DNA from 4 places in the Robertmurraya beringensis genome. Region 2 is predicted to be linked to each of the others. Evidence: riboswitches for the same ligand, from Rfam matches in the RefSeq annotation. Region 2 holds a riboswitch; each other region holds the start of a gene.
The links. Region 2 has a riboswitch for cyclic di-GMP ahead of sinI (DNA-binding anti-repressor SinI). Riboswitches for the same ligand answer to the same signal wherever they lie in the genome.
Positions count from the first base shown of each region.

Region 1: it holds a riboswitch for cyclic di-GMP, as region 2 does, so the genes downstream of both, ACFFHF_RS13300 (EAL domain-containing protein) here and sinI (DNA-binding anti-repressor SinI) in region 2, are expected to answer to the same signal.
Region 3: it holds a riboswitch for cyclic di-GMP, as region 2 does, so the genes downstream of both, ACFFHF_RS20530 (amidase) here and sinI (DNA-binding anti-repressor SinI) in region 2, are expected to answer to the same signal.
Region 4: it holds a riboswitch for cyclic di-GMP, as region 2 does, so the genes downstream of both, ACFFHF_RS00605 (competence type IV pilus major pilin ComGC) here and sinI (DNA-binding anti-repressor SinI) in region 2, are expected to answer to the same signal.

Region 1 is NZ_JBHLUU010000096.1:795-3,804, forward strand. It holds gene ACFFHF_RS13290 (cell wall hydrolase) at 1-103, shown strand, start outside; gene ACFFHF_RS13295 (STAS domain-containing protein) at 129-956, opposite strand; cyclic di-GMP riboswitch class I at 1,159-1,246, shown strand; gene ACFFHF_RS13300 (EAL domain-containing protein) at 1,368-3,010, shown strand, end outside.
Region 2 is NZ_JBHLUU010000007.1:19,917-22,926, reverse strand. It holds gene ACFFHF_RS01080 (pseudouridine-5'-phosphate glycosidase) at 1-568, shown strand, start outside; cyclic di-GMP riboswitch class I at 1,344-1,437, shown strand; gene sinI (DNA-binding anti-repressor SinI) at 1,470-1,604, shown strand; gene ACFFHF_RS01070 (helix-turn-helix domain-containing protein) at 1,831-2,160, opposite strand; gene map (type I methionyl aminopeptidase) at 2,737-3,010, shown strand, end outside.
Region 3 is NZ_JBHLUU010000123.1:23,854-26,863, reverse strand. It holds gene ACFFHF_RS20535 (TetR/AcrR family transcriptional regulator) at 1-556, shown strand, start outside; gene ACFFHF_RS20530 (amidase) at 596-1,465, opposite strand; cyclic di-GMP riboswitch class I at 1,509-1,597, opposite strand; gene ACFFHF_RS20525 (YhfC family intramembrane metalloprotease) at 1,845-2,615, opposite strand; gene ACFFHF_RS20520 (DEAD/DEAH box helicase) at 2,737-3,010, opposite strand, start outside.
Region 4 is NZ_JBHLUU010000005.1:35,873-38,882, reverse strand. It holds gene ACFFHF_RS00610 (prepilin peptidase) at 1-747, opposite strand, end outside; gene ACFFHF_RS00605 (competence type IV pilus major pilin ComGC) at 825-1,190, opposite strand; cyclic di-GMP riboswitch class II at 1,287-1,370, opposite strand; gene ACFFHF_RS00600 (nucleoside deaminase) at 1,868-2,338, shown strand; gene ade (adenine deaminase) at 2,367-3,010, shown strand, end outside.

The sequences.
Region 1 (3,010 bases), on a different contig from region 2:
TTCAGAGGCTATATATTTTTATAATCCGGAAATCGCAACGGACACATGGATTTTATCAAGACAAGTGATAGAAACAATTGGAAACCATCGATTTGCGATTTAAAAACCAGGGAAAAACCCTGGTTTTTCTATTGAATAATGTATTGCTTTAATGCTTGTTGTAAAGTTCCTAATGTTTTTGTCTTCATAAAGAAGGAGGAAATATCTAAATGAATCATCTTTTTAACCACTTCGGCACGTAAACCAGTAATAATCGAATGGCAACCCATCATGGAAGTACCATCGATGATTTTCATGAGATGATCGATCACGTCGGGTTCCATATTGCCAATTCCTGATAAATCAATAATTAACGTTTGAATTCGTAGTCTTCCAATTTCTGTGAGAACCTTTTCTTCAAGTATGGCCGTTCGGAAGGAGTCTACGGTCCCAATTAAAGGCAAAATACATACAGAAGAAGTGATTGGAATAATAGGTACTGATAGATTTTCAACTAGTTGTCTTTGTGCAACAATTAGGGCATCTTTGTAATTTGAATAACTGATAAAGAAAGTATTCAAAAACTGGTCGACACGGTTATTAATTTGTAGCTCGAGATGAAAGAAGTCATCCAAATCATATTTGTTGGAAAGATTGTTAAACGATTGAATAAATCTCCAAAGTGTACGCCTTATCGCTTGAACCCACTCCAGTTTGAAGGATAATTCAATTGAATGGGTTGCCCAGACAATTCCCTCCTGCTTGGCAAAAGCTTTCAGTGCATCTTCATTACCATCAATAATGTCAATGACCAGCTTTTGAGCATTCGAGACTAAGTTGATATTACCGATCCTTAGTATTTCATCGATCCGATCTTTTACATTTACAGCCTCTAGAAGAAGTGAGTTCTTAAATTTATCTTTATTTTCTTCAATAAAGTATTTTAAGTCAAAAGAAGCTTGATATGTAAGTTCCATAAGATGTTCCCCCTTTTACATTTCCCCAAGAACTGATACCCGTAAAATGTATTTGATAAACATGTTTTTACAATAAATATTAATTATATATTTAATGAGGAAAAAGAACGATTTTTTAATTAAAAAAAACAGTGACTTTTATCATAGTTATCGACTATTTTCGACAAATCTTCTATAATATGTTTGCTAAAATATAAAATAAAATTGAAAAAGGCAAACTCATTGAAAGGTGGGGACGCAAAGCTACAGGTCTAAGGTTCAAAAGGAACTAGGATGGCTGAGTTGCCAAGGGAATAATCGGAAGACCTATATCCCTTTTGGTATAGGTCTTTTCTGTATTTCTTTAAATTTATTGGCCATACACCTTTAACATTACAATAGAAATATAACAGAAGAGAAGAAGGTCATGTCATGAGCAACCAAAAATTCGATTTATTGGAGAAAGTGTTTCATACAAGTAATGATTACTTAATTGTAAAAGATGTTAATGGAAGATGGATCGAAGCAAATAAAAAGACCCTGCAATTATTTGATATTGAGGAAGGGGCATATAAGGGAAAAACGGATGAACAACTTGCACAGAAATACAAAAAGTTTGAGAACTATGGTCCTATTTGTGTTCATTCAGACAATCAAGCGTGGGTAAGTAAAACAGAATTTCAATTAAAAGAATCGTTTCGTATGGATGGGAATGACTATACATTTCATGTTAGAAAGATTCCACTTTATGATGAGAACGGTTATGCAGATAGTTTAGTCGTAGTAGGTAGAAATATTACGGAGCAAGAAAAATACCAAGCCATTAGTGATAAACAGTATAAAGCCTTACAAATGATTGCGTCAGGTGAACCATTAATTGATGTTTTTCGAAATATTGTGAATGCTGTGGAGGTACTATCTAGTAACAGTATTTGCTCGATAATGTTTTATGAAGAGAGTGAGAATTGGTTACGTAACGGATATTCACATAGCTTTCCAGATGGATTTTTAAAGAAAATCGACCGGTTTCCAGTTGGTTTGAACTATGCATCTTGTGGACATGCTGCTTTCACGAAAGAGATAGCAATTGTCTCGGATATTGAAACTGACCCATCTTGGTCTAATTGGAAAACGATCCCTTTGAGCTATCAATTGCATTCTTGTTGGTCGATTCCCATTCTGTCGTCAAAAGGAGAATTATTCGGTACATTTGCGATCTATCATCCTGAAGTAAGAAAACCAAAGTCGTATGAAATCGAATTACTTAAAGTATTTAGTTATTTAACTGGATTAGCGATTGAAAGGGATAATCAGGTAAAAGAAATCCAATACTTGGCATCTCATGACACATTAACAAATCTCCCGAATATCCGATTTTTAAAGGATGTTATTGATCGTTTAATTAGTAGACAAGATGAGTTTGCGATTTTGTTTATTGATTTAGACCGATTTAAGCCTATTAATGATACCTTCGGACACGCGGTAGGAGATCAGGTGTTAAGTGAAGTAGCAAGGCGGATAAACTCAAATATCCCGAAGAAAGGGATCGTCACCCGTATGGGTGGTGATGAATTTGTCATCCTTTTAAGAAAAATGAAAATTGAGAAACAACCAAAAGCAGTGGCAGAAAAAATATTACAAGAAATAAAAGAACCGATAATAATAAATGACAGAGAGTTTTACGTATCAGCTAGTATTGGGATCAGTATGTACCCATTTCATGGTCATACAGGGGACATATTAATTAGAAATGCAGATGTTGCGATGTATAGTGTAAAAGGCGAGGATGGACAATCCATCCAAATGTTCAATGATTCCCTCACGAAGCACGGTACAGAATTATTTATGTTACAAGGAGAACTTCGTGAAGCAATCAAGCAAGAGCAATTTTTTATACAATATCAACCGAAAATTCAATTGGCAACAGGTAAATTTACTGGTCTAGAAGCACTCATCAGATGGAAGCATCCACTGAAGGGGAACATCAGTCCTGACACATTTATCCCATTAGCAGAGGAAAGTGGATTTATTGATGCGTTAGGAGAATGGGTTCTCCGGGAAGTATGTTTACAGGT
Region 2 (3,010 bases):
TGGGATCGAAGTATTTGTAACCGGTGGAATTGGTGGAGTTCACCGTGAAGCTGAAGTAACAATGGATGTGTCAGCTGATCTTCAAGAGCTTGCTCAAACCAATGTGGCTGTTGTGTGTGCAGGAGCAAAATCGATTCTTGATATTGGTTTAACACTTGAATACTTAGAAACGCATGGGGTGCCCGTCGTTGGATTTGGTACAGAAGTTCTTCCGTCTTTTTATACAAGAACAAGTCCTTTCCAAGTGAACGTTCAAGTGGAAGATGAAAAAGAAGCAGCAAGCATGATTCATACAAAGTGGGAGCTAGGATTGAAGGGTGGAGTGGTTATTGCGAACCCAATCCCAGAAACAGATGCTCTTGAAGAGGAATTTATCAACGGTGTAATTGAATCGGCATTAAAAGAAGCAAAGGAAAATGAGATTGCAGGTAAAAATGTTACTCCATTCCTTTTAGCAAAGGTGAAAGAACTTACAGAAGGAAGAAGCTTGGAAGCTAATATAGCATTGGTGAAAAATAATGCTGATGTTGGATCAAAAATAGCTGTTCAACTTAACACTTTATCTTAAAAATTATCATGAAGGAGTCAGTCTAATAAGGACTGATTCCTTTTTTTATGCATAAAAATAGAAATAGTTTTACAATAGGTCGATCTGTACATTGTTACGAACGAGTTGTTCTTAAAAAAAATTGTAAAAGTAAGATATAAGGAGAATGGAGATGAAAATGAAAGAAAATCGTTCATTATAACGAAAAAATGGTCACTTTAGGGTGTTTAGTTTTAACTGTACTTGCGTCTAAAATAAAAGTAAGTAATTCTTTATATAGAACAAAAAATAATATGATAACAAACGAAAACTATTAGAATAGTAGGTGGCAGGAATGTACCGGAAAAACTGTGACAAATGCTATCGTCCTTCTTACAGCAGTTCGGAAGCAGGGGAGTGGATCTGTCCTATATGTGGTCATAACCTAACAAAGTTACCATTTTTTGACGCAATTACACTTGAAAGGGTACATGTAAATATCATACCAATCCAAAGAAAATTGAAAGCCTATGAGAAACAAAAACTAGGAATAAAGACTTAATTAACAAAAGTCAGAAAATTTTAAAAATGATTTCGACAGTGGGCGACAGGAAGACTTATGATTTTTGTGCAAATTTTTATAAATGTAAAAAAATGTATGTACCCTTTGGTGTTCAATTGTTCTTTATGGAGGTCTTTGTCGAATACTGTTGCTAAAAAGTTGGGATAGTTTTTAAGTGTATGACAAATTTTTACACAATTTACTAAAATCGAGTAGTAAAATGATTGATAAGTGAATCACATTAGGAGAATAAAACGCAGAAAAAGGCAAACCTTCTGAAAAGGGGGGACGCAAAGTCGCAGGTCTAAGGTAGTTGGAAGTTTTTTGCTAAGACGGCTGGACTGCCTGGAATACGATTGTATTTTAGGGGGAGATTGAGGAATGTTGGAAACGAGTGAAGTGACATTAGAAGAGCTAGACTATGAGTGGATGATGTTAATCATTGAAGCAAAAAAGTTGGGCCTGGAGAAAGAAGAGATTAGAAGATTTTTAGATGAGACTGAAATCAAAAGATAAAAAGAAACTCAGTGTTGTTTCATACATATAATGAAAGTATTTCTGTTAAGGATGGACCGGATAGGAATGCTTTTTGTTTTGTAATAGGCAGTTTTCATAAAGATTGTTGTTAAAATCTAAAAGCCGATTTTAACGTGGAAATAGCTATTTTTATTAAAATTATGCTACAAAGTATAAAAAAAGAGCCAAAAAAAGACAAAATCACCTGGATTTTGTCTTTTTTGCATTAGCTATTATTTGATTGGTTACTTCTCCATTTATTAAACTCAAGAAATTCTTTAAATTGATCCTTCGAAACCCCGGAGTTCATAGCCTCTTTCACAAGCTTCATCCAGTCAGAATCTAGTTCGTCTTTATTTGGGTGCTCATGTATAAGATGATCAACTGGTACATGAAGGACAGCTGAAATTTTCTCAAGAAATTGGATAGACGGATTCGTTTGTAAATTTCTTTCTAATGAACTTAAGTATGATTTCGCGACACCAGCTTGTTCTGCTAGCTCAGACATGGACATTTTCTTCTCAAGACGAAGTTTTTTAACACGATCTCCAATCATCTAGATCACTCACCTATCTCTCTGTATGAATTCATAATAGCAAAAAAAATTGGGTAGTTCCATATTCAGAACGAAAATAGTAGATTCCGTTCTTAAAATTTCTTTAGTTAGTCACAAATGGAAGGTAATTACGGTTCTGGTAATTAAAAACGGATTAACCACTTTTAATACTTCTATGTAGCATTATACACAATACAGTTCGCAATGAAAGTGTTAATTGTGGGCATAAATAAAAAATTTCCACTGTCCACCCCAGACGTACAAAACCGCCCCATCTGTCCACGAACGGTGACAGACACCACAAAAAGACAGAATGGTCCATTTTGTCCACGAAGGGTGTCTGACACCCTTTTATACCCGGGAATGGGGGGGGTGAAACCTGTTTTTTTTGTTCGACAAATTCTTTTTTTGTGTTTGTTGGTATTAAAGGGGGGAAGGGAATTCAATCAAACGTTTGATTGACTATTGTTTGAGGATATCTAACAAAATTAGACATAGGAATGCTTTGCTAATATAGACCAATAGAGAGTACAATAAAGACTATACATTATTGGGATTTGGGGGAAGGTGAGATAAATGATTGTTTTAAAATCACCTCGTGAGATTGAGGCAATGAAAAAAGCAGGGGAGCTTCTGGCTGCTTGTCATAAAGAAATTAAAAAAATAATCAAACCAGGAATAACCACTTGGGAAATTGACCAGTTTGTTGATACATATTTAGCCCGGCATGGTGCTATTGCTCAGCAAAAGGGTTACAGAGGTTACGAGTATGCAACATGTGCAAGCATTAATGATGAGATTTGCCACGGCTTTCCAAGAAAAGAACCACTAAATACAGGGGACATTGTCA
Region 3 (3,010 bases), on a different contig from region 2:
AGAAGTACTATTTTTAAATGATTCTGAGTTAAAAAAGTTTATTAGTGATTTTCAGTTACGAATGTTACGTTGGGTATACGAACGCTTTGATGAAATTTTTGGAGAGAGCAAGAAGCCTTATCTTCTGGATGCTGCCATTATGTTTACAGCTATTTTCCACCATAACCTTAAGTACGAGAGAATGGCGAATAGCTTAAAGAGTAATCCTGAGCGAGTAGTCAGATATAGTGTCAATCGACTTGTGGCGTTAATGAAGAATGTCGGGGAAACCGGTGAGCAACTTCTTTCACCAGAACTGTTGGATGATTGGTCTCCAACTTGTCATAAAAAAGATAAATCTTATCAAGAAAAGCTGACTCTAGAAATTATGTCATTGAAAAAAGAAAGCATGAATATGCCCGACTCTGTGAAATATATTGAGCTACTTGATTTTATTCTAGAAGAACTTTTGCAACCTAATAATCAGAGGCAATTTGTAGTAGAAAGTGCTTTAACAACCTTAGAGGGGCACTTAGGAAAAGCAAAACTGCAACAATTACGTTCTTATATTAAGTAAGAAAGCTAGCAGGTTTCTGTACCTGCTAGCTTTCTTTCGTTATGGTTTCATGGTTTTCCAGCTTCCCACATGGTGGATAGCCATTCCCTTATACCCAGGGCTTGTTCCGTAATGTGAGGCAACGGAAGCCAGCTGTTCGTTCATGTAGGCTTCCCCTTCTTCAAAAAAGGAAATCATATCGCCTTCGTCTGTTGCCCCTGTTTCTACACCGATGACTAATGCCTTATGGTGTTTGCCAGCAAAGGCTACTTCATTTTTTACAATTTCAATGATGGCAGGAGCACTGTCACGGTAGGCCATAATTGTTACACTATTCGTTTTTGTAATAACCCACTCTGCTAGATTTCCTTTGCCATACGTATTGTTATAAGACACTTCATCAAACCAGAATGGCAGGTCGGCTTCAAGTGGCAGTTTTAAACCTGCAGCAGAGGTATTCGCTTTTGTGATTAACTCTTGAAAGCTTTTGACAGTTGCCGCTCTATTCGTATTCCAACCGCTATATAAGTAAGGCTCTACATCTAAATGAATGCCTGTAAATTTTTGCGAAGCGGTTGATCCTGCTTGATAGGTTTTCAACCAATTCATTAACGCATCTTGATTTCGATATCCTTTTGGAGCTACCCAGCTTGGTGCTCCGTCTAGAGCATATACTTTTATTCCTTTTACGGATGCCTTCGTAATAAAGCTACGATATACATTCATAGGGATATCACGGTCAATTTGTACATACACTTTGTTGATTTGCTTTTGTTCAAGAAAGCTTAAGGTTCCTGTTTCATTGCTCACAATGTCCCACGGATTCCAAAGCCATGTGGAGCGATCTACCGTAGAAGCACTCATGTTTGATCCAAAGCCTCCCATTGAAAAAAGCAACACCATAATCATAGATACAACAAGCTTTTTCATTTTACGTTCCCCCATTCTGCAAGCCGAGGCTCACAAAATGAGACCTGGCAACCTGACGACCATTCGCATGATAAGCGATTAGGCTCACGGCTTTGCGTCCTTCCCTTTCGGTAAAGTTTGCCTTTTACAGTTTTTCTTTTAGGCTCTTTTCTAAAACATTGTTGCTATATACACACTTTTCAGGAAATTAACTCTATGTTTCAACAGCTAATCAGAATAATTTCATCCTTAGAAAAGAGCTACTCTCCAAATAGACCAAAAAACCCAGCGTTATGCGGGGAAAAATCCGGCATTTGGGATTTTTCCAAAGCAACTAACTGTACGAAAACAGTCATCTTTTATTATACTTTATCAAAACCGACTTTTGCCTCAGGTATTTTTACCCAATCAGCAATTTTCTTAATCTTTTTATAATGAAGAAAGATAGAACTCCGATGAAGGCAATGTATAACTCAATGATCCATAAGCTCTTAATGTATCCAGTTTGGAAGAAGGCTAAAGGAAAATCAATCGCCGCATGAGCAATTATAGCAAGCAGTACGTATTGAAACTTCTTTTTAATGACCGCTAGTAAAACAAGTAAAGTGAAAGCGATTTGCATAAAGAGAGCAAAGAAACGCTCTGGTATTGCCCATAAGTAGTGAGAGATTCCTTGATTTAATAACGTCTCTTTAATGGTTGCTGCCTGATCACTTGGAAGACTGGCTCCTATAGATGAATCAAATGTACCTGCATTGATCATCGTTGCAAATAGAAGAAATGGTACCACCGTTGAAAGGGCAATAACTACGGCTTCAATGCCACCCCAGCCTACCCCGAAAGACAGGCCACCCCTGTAATCCTGATATTTTTTTAACAGCCAGATAAATAAGATACACCGTCCCAATTCCTCGAAAATCCCTGCAGCTAAACCGCCATATAATCCAAATAACCATGGATGGTCCGCATAGTTTGGAAAACTGGTTATGACGAGAACATGAAGAAGTTTCTCTAATACTTGAGTGATAATAACAAACCCAATGCTCCCTATTATTAACGGCTTCAGAGAAATGCCTACCTGTTTTTTTGTCATCAGAATGGCACTCACAAATAGAAGAATGGAAAATATGATAACTGCTACCATGCTCAAGATCACTGCATTGCTAATCATAGTAAATCCCCCTTGTTTTTATTATCATTATTGATAATGATAATATTAAATCATGAGTAAGATTCTGTCAATTGGTTTCGTTCTTTTTTTGTCAATTAAAAAAGCACCCCTTAGGAAGTGCTTATTTTCTGGCTATATGAACCTTTAATTGTTTCCCTTTTACCGTGGTATGTTTCATTTCGGACAACACCTGTGGCCCTTTGCCATTTAGGATTTCTACATAAGAGGCCGTGTCAAGAATCGTGATAATTCCGATATCCTGTGCAGAAATACCCTCAATTTTACAAATGGTTCCGACAAAATCCACGGGGCGCAGTTTCTTTTTCTTTCCGCCATTAAAATAGAGTTTGGTGATATCCTTATTGAGTTCTTCACTTTTTAGTTGCTTAATCTCC
Region 4 (3,010 bases), on a different contig from region 2:
GAGTAGTGAGCTGTACCAAGTCCAAATTTCTTCCCCATACAGGTAAGCCACTAATGTTCCAATCATAATCGAAGGCCCAAAGGCAATCGGTTCTTTTCGTTTAACAATTTTTAATGCGATTAATAGTATTCCAACAATGGCTCCTACAAACGAGGCTAAAACCAAGCTCATTACAGTTAGTGCTGGACCGAGTACCACTCCAATAGCTGCATACAGCTTAATGTCACCGCCACCCATGCCGCCTTTGCTGACAACAGCTAGCAACAAGAGCAAACCGAAACCAACTACACTGCCTAGTAAGTAAGTTAAAAATGGTTCTTCTCCGATGAAGAAACGTACAATAACAAGAACCACAATACTTGGTAGAGTAATCACATCTAGAATCAATTTTTCACGGATGTCTGTTAAAACAGAAAGAATTAATAATGTTGATAAAAGAATGGCAGGAATTAGTTCTGAAGTAAGCCCTATTTCTTTGTAAACAACAAAAAATATAATCGCAGTCATAGCTTCTCCTAATGGGTATAGAGGAGAGATTTTTTCTTTACAATAACGACAACGACCTTTAATGAATAGGTAACTAAATAGAGGAAATAAATCAAAGAAACCTAACCTGTGATTACAGGAGGTACAGTGGGATGGTGGGTAGGAGATGGATTCTTTTTTTAGTAGGCGGATGGCTACTACATTGAAGAAGCTACCGAATACGAGGGAAAATAAGATAATAAATAAATCAAATATATACAATTCATTTAGCTCCTTTCAGAGATTTCTCTTAAAAACAAAGCTGCCACAGTCTCAGAGACGCGACAGCTTTTATTTCTCTATGGAGTAGTTACACAGCTAGACTCAACTACACCATTACCATCAATTCTAAATTCTGCAGCAGTAGTTCCATCAGCGCATGTTGTTGGAATTTCATTTAGAAATTCTGGGACTAGCTCAGTAGTAGTTATTACCTCGTCTGTACTCCCTGGCCATACTCCCTCAACTGCATTAAATCGATTTACTGCATCTTGAACAAGTTTCAGATTTTGTAAATCTGTATTATCCTCAGCCTCTTGTCTCTGACTCATAACCATCGGAATCGCAACAGCAGCAATAATCCCCAAAATAACAATAACAACAAGTAGTTCAATTAGCGTTAAACCAGCTTGGTCTTTCATTTTCTTCTTTAATGATTTTAACATGAAGAAAGGTCCCCTTTTAATTTTTTTATGTTTTTTCGAGAGCTTGTTCTTAAATTTGGGGATAAAAAAACCTTTACAGCTCATTCAATGGAATGTAGTTGTAAAGGTCGGTTGCACCAATCGCTCAATATGACTCAGGTGCCCACGTACAAGTCATATTTCTTCGCGCCCTTATTTAATGAAAAAGACTCTGTGATAAACATTACTTATTTACTAGTATTCTACACTAAAAAAAATGAAAAAAAAAGAGGTTTTATGTAAATTTAACACTAGGTAATGTTAGGTAAATATTATATTAAAACAGCGCAAACTCTTCTTACTCCCTTATTTTATTTTTATTCATCCATTCCCTTTTTACACTCCTTATTTTTCAGAAATAATAATGTGAATATATTTTAGGTATTTCAAATCAACTGGTTCTTTATACCTATAAAACACTATAATAAACTCAGCGTAAATAATCTGACAAGTTGCTCCTACCTTTTTCAGGTAAGAGCTTTTTTATTGTTAAAAAATATCACAACATAACAGACAGAATATTCAAACATACATATAATACAGAAATAAACCCACCAATTATATGAAACCTCTTTTGCCCTCCAACCCAAAAAAACTAACCTTTTTACAAAGGTTAGTTTTTTAATCAATCATTCACTACATCAGAAAAGGTGATTCTATTGGAAAAAGTATTTTTTATGAATGAAGCGATTAAGTTAGCGTGTGAAAATGTGTTAAGTAATCATGGTGGTCCTTTTGGGGCAATTGTGATTAAGGACGGGGAAATTATCGGTAAAGGCAAAAATGAGGTCACCAGCAGCAATGACCCTACTGCCCATGCAGAGGTTCAAGCGATTCGTGAAGCTTGCTCCTATTTAGGCAGCTTTCAACTGACAGATTGTGAGATTTACACAAGTTGCGAGCCTTGTCCGATGTGTATCGGAGCGATTTATTGGGCGAGACCAAAGGCCGTCTATTATGCGTGTACGAAAGAGGAAGCTGCTAAAATTGGCTTTGATGATCACTTTATTTATGAAGAAATTAGCTTGCCAATTGAAGATAGAACGATTATGATGAATCAAATTACGGTTGACGAGTATAATCTACCTTTTAAAATGTGGGAAGTATCATCTGACAAAACAGAATACTAGTCTCTTATAGACACTCTAGGAGGAGAGTATGGATAAAAACAAACTAAAACAACGTATTGAAGCAGCCTCAGGGAAAATAGAGGCTGATCTTGTTATAAAAAATGGCAAGATTATTGATGTATTTACCGGCGAAATTTATGAAGGTGACGTTGCCATTACAGATGGAGCTTTCGTTGGTGTAGGGCAATATTCTGGTAAAAAGGAATTTGATGCAGGCGGCCGATACGTATGCCCTGCTTTTCTGGACGGTCATGTTCATATTGAATCATCTATGGTATCTCCGAAGGAATTTGCGAAGGTTGAGCTTTTAAGAGGAGTGACCACTATTGTTGCCGATCCTCATGAAATCGCCAATGTACTGGGTGTAAAAGGCATTCAACTTTTACTAGATACATCGGAAAATCTCCCCTTCAATTTTTACTTTATGCTTCCTTCCTGCGTACCTGCCACTAGCTTTGAGTTAGCGGGTGCCACACTTGAGATTGAGGACTTGTCCCCCTTGTTTTCCCATCCAAGAGTGCTCGGTTTAGCAGAGGTGATGAATTTTCCCGCCGTGAAAAATGCGGAAGAGTCGATGTTAAATAAGCTATATGAAGCCAAGCGGTTAAACGCAAAAATTGATGGTCATGCTGCCGGTCTGAGCGATATGGACATTAATGTCTTTATGACTTC